Regions from separate parts of the Citricoccus alkalitolerans genome, predicted to be linked through region 2. Evidence: predicted binding sites of a transcription regulator. Region 2 holds the regulator's gene; the other holds the start of a gene.

What was found. The regulator LexA, encoded in region 2, represses DNA repair genes until DNA is damaged. The targets are predictions, from matches to a motif close to TCGAACANNTGTTCGA.
Region 1: ABD134_RS03850 (HNH endonuclease signature motif containing protein) is a predicted target of LexA. The motif match lies at 1,624-1,639, and genes of this name have one in related genera.

The regions. Positions count from the first base shown of each region.
Region 1 covers NZ_BAAALH010000001.1:859,718-864,519, reverse strand. The annotation lists gene ABD134_RS03850 (HNH endonuclease signature motif containing protein) at 1-1,575, opposite strand, end outside; gene ABD134_RS03845 (dihydrofolate reductase family protein) at 1,823-2,512, shown strand; gene ABD134_RS03840 (SRPBCC family protein) at 2,494-3,012, opposite strand; gene ABD134_RS03835 (DNA polymerase III subunit alpha) at 3,057-4,802, opposite strand, start outside.
Region 2 covers NZ_BAAALH010000001.1:424,750-429,551, reverse strand. The annotation lists gene ABD134_RS01890 (Ig-like domain-containing protein) at 1-1,862, opposite strand, end outside; gene ABD134_RS01885 (LysM peptidoglycan-binding domain-containing protein) at 1,973-2,332, opposite strand; gene lexA (transcriptional repressor LexA) at 2,544-3,287, shown strand; gene ABD134_RS01875 (hypothetical protein) at 3,292-4,188, shown strand; gene ABD134_RS01870 (ATP-dependent DNA helicase) at 4,185-4,802, opposite strand, start outside.

The DNA of each region.
Region 1 (4,802 bases), 430 kb from region 2:
TGCTCCGGCATGGACTGCGTGGTGATGATGTGAACAGAGCAGGACTCCGTTCTCAACACTGGTGGGCCCGCCATGCTCCCAATAGCGGATGTGGTGGGCTTCGCACCAGGGAGCGGGTATGGAACAGGCGGGTGCAGCGCATCCGCCATCTCGGGCGACGATGGCTCGTCTGAGCTTTCGGGTGAACAGCCTCTGGGAGCGGCCCACGTCGAGCACTTCTCCTGACCCACCGAGCACGATGGGAATCAGGTCCGCATCACAGGCCTTCTGCCGGATGGTCTGTGGATCGACCGCCCCCGCATAGGTTGCCTGGGAGATCACGTGACCAGTGCTACCCCGACCCTTCACGCTCGTGTAGTGGCCCGCCAGGGACTCGTAGTCGATCGTCACCAGGACCTGGGGCCTGACTCCGCCACCCGCGGCATCCGGCAGGTCAGACCCGCCCTCTTCGGCCGTGGGAGTTGTCTGGTTCGTCAAGGCCAGTGCACCGGTCAGTGCACTGATGAGTCCGTCCAATTCCCGTTGGGCCCGGCTCCGGGAATCCAGCGAGTCCGCTACATCCAGGTGCTCCGCCCACACCTCTGAACCCGGCTGCTCGTCAGCAATCCTGCGCGGGTTGGAGGAGGCAGAGACGAGGGTCTTCAGCGTCTCATGCTGGCCGTCGGTCGCCAACAGAGACCAACGGTGCAGGTTCGCGGTTCCCTTGCCGTGATAGAAAAGCCCCTGGGCCGCGTTCATCTGGGCCTCGGTGGGCTCGAGACCATCGGGATTCACCAAGGCATCAAAGCGTTGGCGCCAGTACGCGCACACCTTCCTGACGGCATCCGGGTCCATTTCCTGCGCCTGGGCCGCCAACACCCGCTCCCCCTCAGCGATCAAGAGGTCGATGTGGTCCTTCGGCACTCCGGCTCGGGCCGCGTCAGCACGAGCAGACGTGAGGGCGTCAGCCACCGTGTCCACCGCGACGAGGTCGGCCTGAGCAGAGGTCACAGTGCCGGCCAGTGCGGTCATCTCGGCTGGAATCACCTGGGCTCGGTCCTGGGATAACCGCGGCATGACGCGGGCAGCGCGACGGACACGCTTCCTCGCCTCATGACGGGGGATGCGAAGGACCTGCTGCAGGTAGTCCGCCCCATTGCGGTAGGCGCACTTACCCTCCGGGATCCCCAACAGGCCACGACGGGTCACATGCTCCTCGAAGACGTGGTCCACATGTCCCGCCAATCCCGTTCGAGCCGCATCCACCCATCGGCCGAGCTCCTCGACCCGGGACAGCACGACTGGCAGACATCCCACCGGCATACCTTCCGCCGGTGCACCCAGGGCCTCGTCGTTCAGGGACTCACCACTCAGCAACTCATCCGGGTCCGCGCCGCCCCTCTCGTCGAGCACCCTGTCCGCATGGACATACAGCCCCCACTCCGCGGAACGATCATGATCCGGCCCGTCCGGGAAGCGGTCGACTGCGTCCGACAACCGAGGATGAGACACCCGTGACGCCAGCTCTTCCAGGATGAGACGGGAAGCCATCAGCAGCTCGGGCAGGTCCAACTCTGCCAGCTCGTCCTTCTCCATCTCGGGTGCTCCTTCCCTGTCTAACCTGTCCTCACTGACCCGGCCTTCTAGTACATATATTCGATCATGATGCTGGGACACGATAAACACCACCACCGCAGAATGTGGACGTCTTCCTCCCTTCGGTTGCCTGTGCAGGAAGGGGCACGCACCGCGGATCTGGCCATCCGGCGTCGTGCGTTTCTACACTCAGGGCAACCACCAGCGTCCGACTGCTGAGCACACAGCCCAGAACCAGGATGTACCTATGCCTTCCACGACAGATTCCCCCACCGGCGAGCCGCTTCACAGGCGCAGGCCTCAACGACTCAGGGTCCAGAATTTCTTCGTCTCGCGGGACGGCATCGCCGCAGGGGAAGACCAGAGCCTGGAACGCCCCTTCGGCCACGTGGACCCGGGCCCCCTGACCCGGTGGGCGGGGGCCACGGACAGCTGGCCCAATCGGACGGATCCCGGCGGCTCCCGGGGCGTGGACGACCACATCGTCCGCGACTTCACCCACAACATCGGGTCCGAGATCATGGGCAGTCACAAGTTCAGTCCGTTCCGGGGCCCTTGGACGAACGAGGACTGGAAGGGCTGGTGGGGTGATGATCCGCCGTTCCGCACTCCGGTGTTTGTGCTGACGCACCACCTGCGCCCGTCCTTCTCGCTCAGCGACACGACGTTCCATTTCCTCGATGCCAGCCCGTCCGAGGCGCTGAGGATCGCCATGGACGCCGCCCAGGGCAAGGATGTCCGTCTCGGTGGCGGTGTGACGACGGTGCTGGAGTTCCTTGAAGCGGACCTCGTGGATGACCTGCACATCGCCGTGGCGCCCCATGACATCGGTTCAGGACTGCGGCTGTGGTCCAGTCCGACGGACTTCGAGGACCGCTTCCATCATGAGAGTGTCCTGAGCCCCAGTGGGATGGAGCATCACTTCTTCTGGCGTTGAGCCGTGGCCTCGGCGTCGAGAACCGCGAGCAGATGCCGGTTGCGCTGCCGGATCAGCCGGCGGAGGTAGGGCACCAGGATCAGCCTTTCGGCCAGGCGGCCGAAGAGGGGCGACGTCACGGTGATCGTATCCGTCATGGTGCTCGCACTCTGGGCGGTTCCGGCCGTCACGAGTCCAGCTCCGGCTGATCCGTGGACCTCGCTCGAGAAGTCGGGGACATGGCGGAAGGAGCGGAAGGGGCCGGTGATCTGCTCGTCGACGAACCGGCGGGGACGGTCATGCTCAGTGATCTGTGAGGTCATGGTGAACCAGATCCCGAAGTGCCGGGCCCGCCAGGTGACCGTCTCACCGAGACCGATCTGTCCCGAGGTCACGCCATCGATGGCCTGTTCGCCGGAGTCGGCCATCGATCCGAGATGCTCATCGATATTCAGGGAGAGATCGAAGAGCATCTCGGTCGCGTGCATCGAAGGGGTCACCACCGTGAATGTGCTCGTCATGGTCCGATCGTCGCACGTCCTGACCCCCGCGGAGGGCAAGTGGCTCAGACGATGTCACCGGGGGTCGGCAGCAACTCCCAGGTCTCCGGATGCGGCACGGGGACCGGTCGATGGATGGATCTGACACCTGCCCGCGAGAACGCGCCAGCGGAGGCAGATCGGTTTCCGCCCGTCGCCGAGGCACCCTCCGGAACTCCCACCGGGCCGCGCACCTTGACCGGCCAGGCGCCGGTGTCATGGTGCGGGATGTCGGGAAGTCGCGCATTGGCCCCCGCCGCCTGACGTGAGCCGCCGGTGTCCTGCTGTTGGGCGGCTGACGAGGCAGCAGGGCCCCACGGCACCGGAGCAGCTGGCGCATTCGCCCGATTCCGGTCCCGGCGCAGCCAGGCACGCCATTCCTCCCGCGTGCCCTCCAGGTAGTCCGGATCAGGCAGGGCCTCGGGCCGGTGCAAGTCCCAGGCACGAATGGCCTGCAGGCTGATGGCCTTGGGGCCGGTCCGACGCGTGGTGCCCTCGATCAGCATCAGCCGGGCAGAGAACAGCATCTCACCGGTCTCATACTGGGCCTCCGTGAAGAATGAGGCATCCACGCAACCCGTTCCATCGTCCACGGAGATGAACACCGCCCGTTTGCCGCTGCGCATGGGCGGGGTCTGCGTCGCCACCCGCACTCCGGCCACCAGCACCCGTGACTGCGACCGCAACCCGAGCAGATCTTCCGCTGCTGTCACCCCGAGCGCCTCCAGGTACGGCCGGTGTGACTCCATCAAATGGGCGGTCGTGTCCATGGCGGTCAGATCAAGCTCAGTCCGCACCCGTTGGTCCCTACTCGGCTCCGGGAACATCGGCACGATCGCCGCCGCCTCGGTATCGGGCAACTCCAGGGAGAGCTGACCGTCGACCTGGCGCCCCCCGGACCGCTTCCTCCGCCCTGAGGGCCCTTCCACTTGCCCTCCGTGCTGCAGTTCCAGATGGTGCACCAGGTCCGTGCGCGAGGCGCCACCCGGCGGAAGGAGGCAGTCCAGGGCACCGAGCTGCGCCAGCCGTTCGAAGTTCCTCCGGGTCGGACGGGCCCGGTCCCGTACATCGGCCAGCGAGGCATAGGGCTGCCCCGCCACGATCCTCTTGATCTCCGTCTCGCTCAGTCCGGACAGCGCGTTCAGTGCGAGCCGGATCCCCCAGCGCCCCGCGGTATTCCTCGATCCGACGCCGGCCGGCCGGTTCCCAGCGGCCGGCACCTTCTCTGGGAAGGGCGCGGCGCCGGCGTCGGGAATCTCTGGATGACCGGGCACCCACTCGAGCCTGAACCGATCAGTGGAGGCATTGATGTCCACGGGCAGCACCGGGATGCCCATGCGGCGGGCCTCGGCGATCATCAGTCGGCGGGGGTACATGCCGGGATCGTGCTCGAAGATCCCGGCCAGGAACGCCTCGGGGTGGTGGGTCTTGAGCCACGCCGAGTGGTAGGTGGGAACGGCGAACGCGGCACCGTGAGCCTTGCAGAAGCCGAAGGAGCCGAAGGCGTGCAGCGTCCCCCAGACCTCGTCGACGACCTTCGGTGGGTAGCCCTTCGCCAGCGCCGTCGACCTGAAGAACTCTTCCACCACCCCTTCTTGTGGACCACCGATCTGACGGCGGAACTCATCGGCCTTCGCGAGCCCGCAGTCGGTCATCACGTCGAAGGTCCGCAGCACCTGTTCATGGAACACCGTCACCCCGTGCGTCTCGGCCAGCACGGGTTCCAGGTCCGGGTGAGGATACCGGGCCTGAGAGAAACCGTGGCGCTGCTC
Region 2 (4,802 bases):
AACGTGATCTCCTGCCCCGCCTGGACGGTGACGTGGTCCGCCTGGGTGATCGGCGGATGGACCGATCCGCGTTCGAGGACCTCGATCTGCACCGTGCCCGTGGTGGTCTCGCGCCCGTCGGACACGGAGACCTGGATGTCACGGCGTCCGGCCTCGCCGGTGTTGTCCTGGAACGTGAGTTGACCGTCCGGACGGGTACGGACGGTATCCGGCTCCTCGGCGAGGGCGCCCACGAGCTGGATGTCGTCACCATCCGGATCGATCCAGTCAGTCAGGACCTGGCTCGTCACCGCTTCTCCCGCCGGCACCCGGAGCACCGCCTTGCGTTCCTGCGTGGGCCCCCGGTTCTGACTGTCCGGCACCACCCTCAGGGAGATCTGGGCGGTGTCCGTGCCGCCGCGCCCGTCATGCGCCGCATAGGTCACCTCGGCCCGGCCGCTCGCGGATTCCGGGACGACGATCTGCATCCCGATGCCGTCCATGATCTCCTGCACGGTGCCCACGGAGGGCTGGTCGCCCTCGATGGAGGCTGTCAGGACGTCACCGTCAGGGTCGGAGTCATTGAACAGGACGGGCAATTGCGTGGTCCGCCCGGGGCGCACGCCAAAGCTGTCGTCCTCCGCCACCGGCGGTCTGTTCTCCTCCTGCCGCTCCGGCAGAGCGGTCTCCTGGGTGACCTCGTCGGATTCCTCCTCCGTCTCCTCGCCTTCCCCTTTGGGCGGTTCGAGGTCGTCCCAGTTGGCGACGACCTTCATCTGGTCCAGGACCATCCAGTTAGTCCCGGACGTCGTGTCGTTGAGCACCACGACGTCGCGGCTGACCCGGAAGACCAACTCCGCGCTGGACTGCAGATCCGGGACGGGGACGATCTGATCCTGTTCTTCACCGTCGCAGTCCTGCAGGTAGTGACCGGTGACGGCCGACGCGGCGTGAAGGCATCCGGCGGCCCGAACAGGAGCCGTGGCCGCCACACCGCCGCCGGCACCGGCAGGCGTGGTCGATCCAGCGGAGGGGTCCGTCGGTGGAGTGATGCTCATGGACCGGACCTCACCGCTGGACAGTCCCACGGTGAGCAGATCCCACTCCGTGGACAAGGCAATCCGGTCCGCCTCGGGGCCGGACGGCTGCGGCACCGCACCCACCAGGCGCTCATCCTGAACGGAGTGGCCGGGCCAGGACAGGGTGCCGGAAGCGGGATCCACCACCACGGGAACCTCACCCACGGCCACCATTTGTGGTTCCTGCATTCCGGCCAGCCCTTCGACGCCGTCCCGGCCGGTCTCCACCAGTGCGCCGGGTTGCTCGTCGCCGGCCCCGAAGCGAATCACGGTGCCTTGGCCGAGGTCAGCCACGAACACCTCACCCTCCACCGTCGTCGTCGACGTCACGGCCCCCTCGGCCTCGTACAGCGGTTCATCCGGTGAAATCTGTGGCGATGGGTCCACCGTCCCCGCGTAGACAGCCCCCTCCGAGGGGTTGCTGGCTGAGATAACGCCCGCTCCGAGCGCGAAGCCCTGGGCGGCCGGAAGCATGATCTGGTCGCCGGCGACCATGGACGTCGTGTCAATGGACGTCAAGGTGCCGGAGGCCGGATCCAGCATGAGGGCAGTGGCATCCGCCTGGTGGAGTTCGACGTCCTCCATCGGGGGCCGGAAACCACCGTCCAGGATGCTGGACTCGTGGTTCAGGTGGCCGACGTATCCCCCGCTGTTGTGGGTGACCCAGATCCCTGAATCATGCAGTTCGAGGTCAGCCGTGTCGAAACCGGGATAGAGGAAGGCTCCGGTGGCCACGAGGGCACCAATGGCTGAGAAGGCCACCGGGGTCGCCACAGACTTGATCTGCCTGCGCTTGTTCCCCATGAGTGCCCCGTCATCGGCAATGGATCCGCCCCACTACGAACCCAGGCCATCCTACCGTCCGGCTGGAGAGAGTCGAGCCCCCGGCACCCCCTGCGGGGGCCAGCGGGGATTCAGCCCCCGGCCGGCACGAACAACACCTGACCGGGCTGCAGATCGCCACCGTCGAGGTCATTCAGTGCGCCGATGCGCAGGATGGCCTCATTGCGGGGCGAGTCTGGAGCGGTGCGTCCGGCGATGTCCCACAGGGTGTCGCCGTAGTTAACCGTGATGGACTCGACGGCGGCCACCGGCTCGTCATCCGACGCAGCCGCCGGTGCCATCCCGTGCGCGCCGAAGAAGACAGCGGCCGCTGCGGCGAGGATCGCCAGGACAATGACGGGAAACCCCACGAAGAGGAAACGACCACGGCGGTTCAGGTGGAATCCGGCGGAGCCGGCTGCGCGGGTGTTGACCGATGCTGCAGTACTCATGCTCTTCTGCCTCTCCTCCCGGACCCCCGGGCCATCTAGAACGTGTGTTCGACTGCTTCGACATCATGTCTAGCACGCCTGTTCGAACCATGCCAAGAAAACTTCGAACATATCTTTGAATCAAGGCTGTGACTCCGGTACCGTCAGACCCAGCGACCCAGCACGAGACATCTCACCAAGACCGACGGACACGATAAGAACGGATGGTCGAATGGCCCCCCGGATTCCCCCTCCAGCCCAGGACCTGCACCGCGATCCCAGCGTCCGGCCCCTCACTGATCGTCAGCGGATCATCCTCGGATCCATCCGCTCTGCGATCGCCGCGCACGGTTATCCGCCGTCCATGCGGGAAATCGGGGACGCCGCGGGCCTGGCCTCGCTCTCATCGGTCACCCATCAACTGGGCCAGCTCGAGAAGCTGGGGTATCTCCGCAAGGATCCGGGCCGCCCGCGCGCCATGGAGGTGCTGTTGGACGAGAACGGCCGGGCCCTCGTGTCGGAGTCGGACGCCACGGCCCCCGAATCAGCCGCCACGCCGGTGGGGTCGGTGAGGACGCTGCACACGGGGGCCTCGGACGGTGATGCCGTACCGGTTCCGCTGGTGGGCAGGATCGCCGCCGGTGGGCCGATCCTCGCCGACCAGCAGGTCGAGGATGTCATGACACTGCCGCGCCAGCTGACCGGTGAGGGCGAGCTGTTCATGCTGAAGGTCTCCGGGGATTCCATGGTCGATGCCGCCATCTGCGACGGCGACTGGGTGGTCGTACGCCAGCAGAACAACGCACAGAATGGGGACATCGTCGCCGCTCTCCTGGACGACGAGGCCACGGTGAAGACCTTTCGGCAGCGAGATGGCCACACGTGGCTGCTACCGCAGAATTCTGCGTATGAGCCCATACTCGGCGATGCGGCGACGGTCATGGGTAAGGTCGTCACGGTACTCCGGGCGCTCTGAGCCCATGAACCATCGGCCTCTGCCGCCAGGCGTCCGCGTGGCGGATGCCGAGGAGTTCGTCTACACCCACGGGCGGTTGCTCGAACGCCGCCGGGTGGACCTGATGCTCCACGGCGGCGGCACTGAGGGTGTCCTGGCCGCCCTGGAGGCGTACCGCAATCCGGACGGGGGATTCGGTCATGGCCTTGAACCTGACGTTCGGTCACCGAAGAGTGAGGCGCTCTCCACGCTGACGGCCCTGGACCTCTTGGCCGGTTGGGATCTCGCCGAGCATCCCTGGGTGCGCTCTGGACTGGAATGGGTGGCCTCGACCTCCGGGCTAGACGGTTCCGTACCGTTCGTCACCGAGGCCTCCCTCGAGTGGCCCCATGCACCGTGGGTCCACCCGGTTCCGGGCGGTTCGCACCTCACGTATGGCTTCGCCGCCGCGGCCCTGCTGACGGGGTTCTCGGGCGGCTGGGCCGAGGCTGCCTCGGACTGGTGCCGCCTCCGACTGGCCCGGGCCTCGACTGTCGGTGACCTTCCCGCCTATGAGATCAAGTACGCCCTGAGGTTCCTTGCCGCGGACAGCCTTCCCCCGGAACCGGCCGACAGCTCGGTCCTGGCATCCCTCCGTGAACGGCTGTCTGCCGAGGGCTCGCTCCCCGTGGAGGGTGGCGCGGAGGACGAACGGATCCACGCGGTCGACCTGGTCCATGATCCGTGGACCGTTCCCTTCCCCTCCGACCTTCCCGGCAGGCTCGTTCCGGCAGCCGTGATGTCACGGGACCGACGGTGGCTGGCTTCCGCCCAGGACCCCGACGGCGGATGGTCCGTGGACTGGCCTGCCTGGAGCCCAGCCCCCGGCCTCGAATGGCGGGCTATTCGCACGGTCGACGCGCTAGAGATCCTGATCCGCTAGTCACCGGGACGGAGCCGTTCCAGCACGCCGCGGACCACCGAGGGATCGGCCGTGGGCCAGAAATCCGGCAGGGTCGAGCGCAGGAATGACCCATACCGTTCCGTCGCCAGCCTCGAGTCGAGGACAGCCACGACACCGCGGTCCGTCGCAGTCCTGATGAGCCGGCCGGCGCCCTGCGCCAGGCGGACTGCCGCATGGGAGGCGGAGACCGCCATGAAACCATTGCCGCCATGGCGGCTGATGTCCCTGGACCGCGCCGTGGAGAGAGGATCGTCTGGTCGCGGGAACGGGATGCGGTCGATGACCACCAGCCGGCAGGACTCGCCGGGCACGTCCACACCCTGCCACAGGCTCATGGTCCCGAACAGACAGGTGTCCTCCTCCGTGGCGAACTGCCGAACCAGGGCGGTCAGCGTGGTGTCCCCCTGGCACAGGATCGTGGGCTTCGGGCCGAGCCGGGTGCGCATCTCCGCTGCGGCATCCTCGGCGGCCCGCTTGGAGGAGAACAGGCACAGGGCACCGCCGCCGGACGCCCGCAGCAATGACTCCAGTTCGTCATAGCTCTCGGGGGCGGCGAACCGGCCTGGCTTCGGCAGGTGCCGGGCCACGTAGAG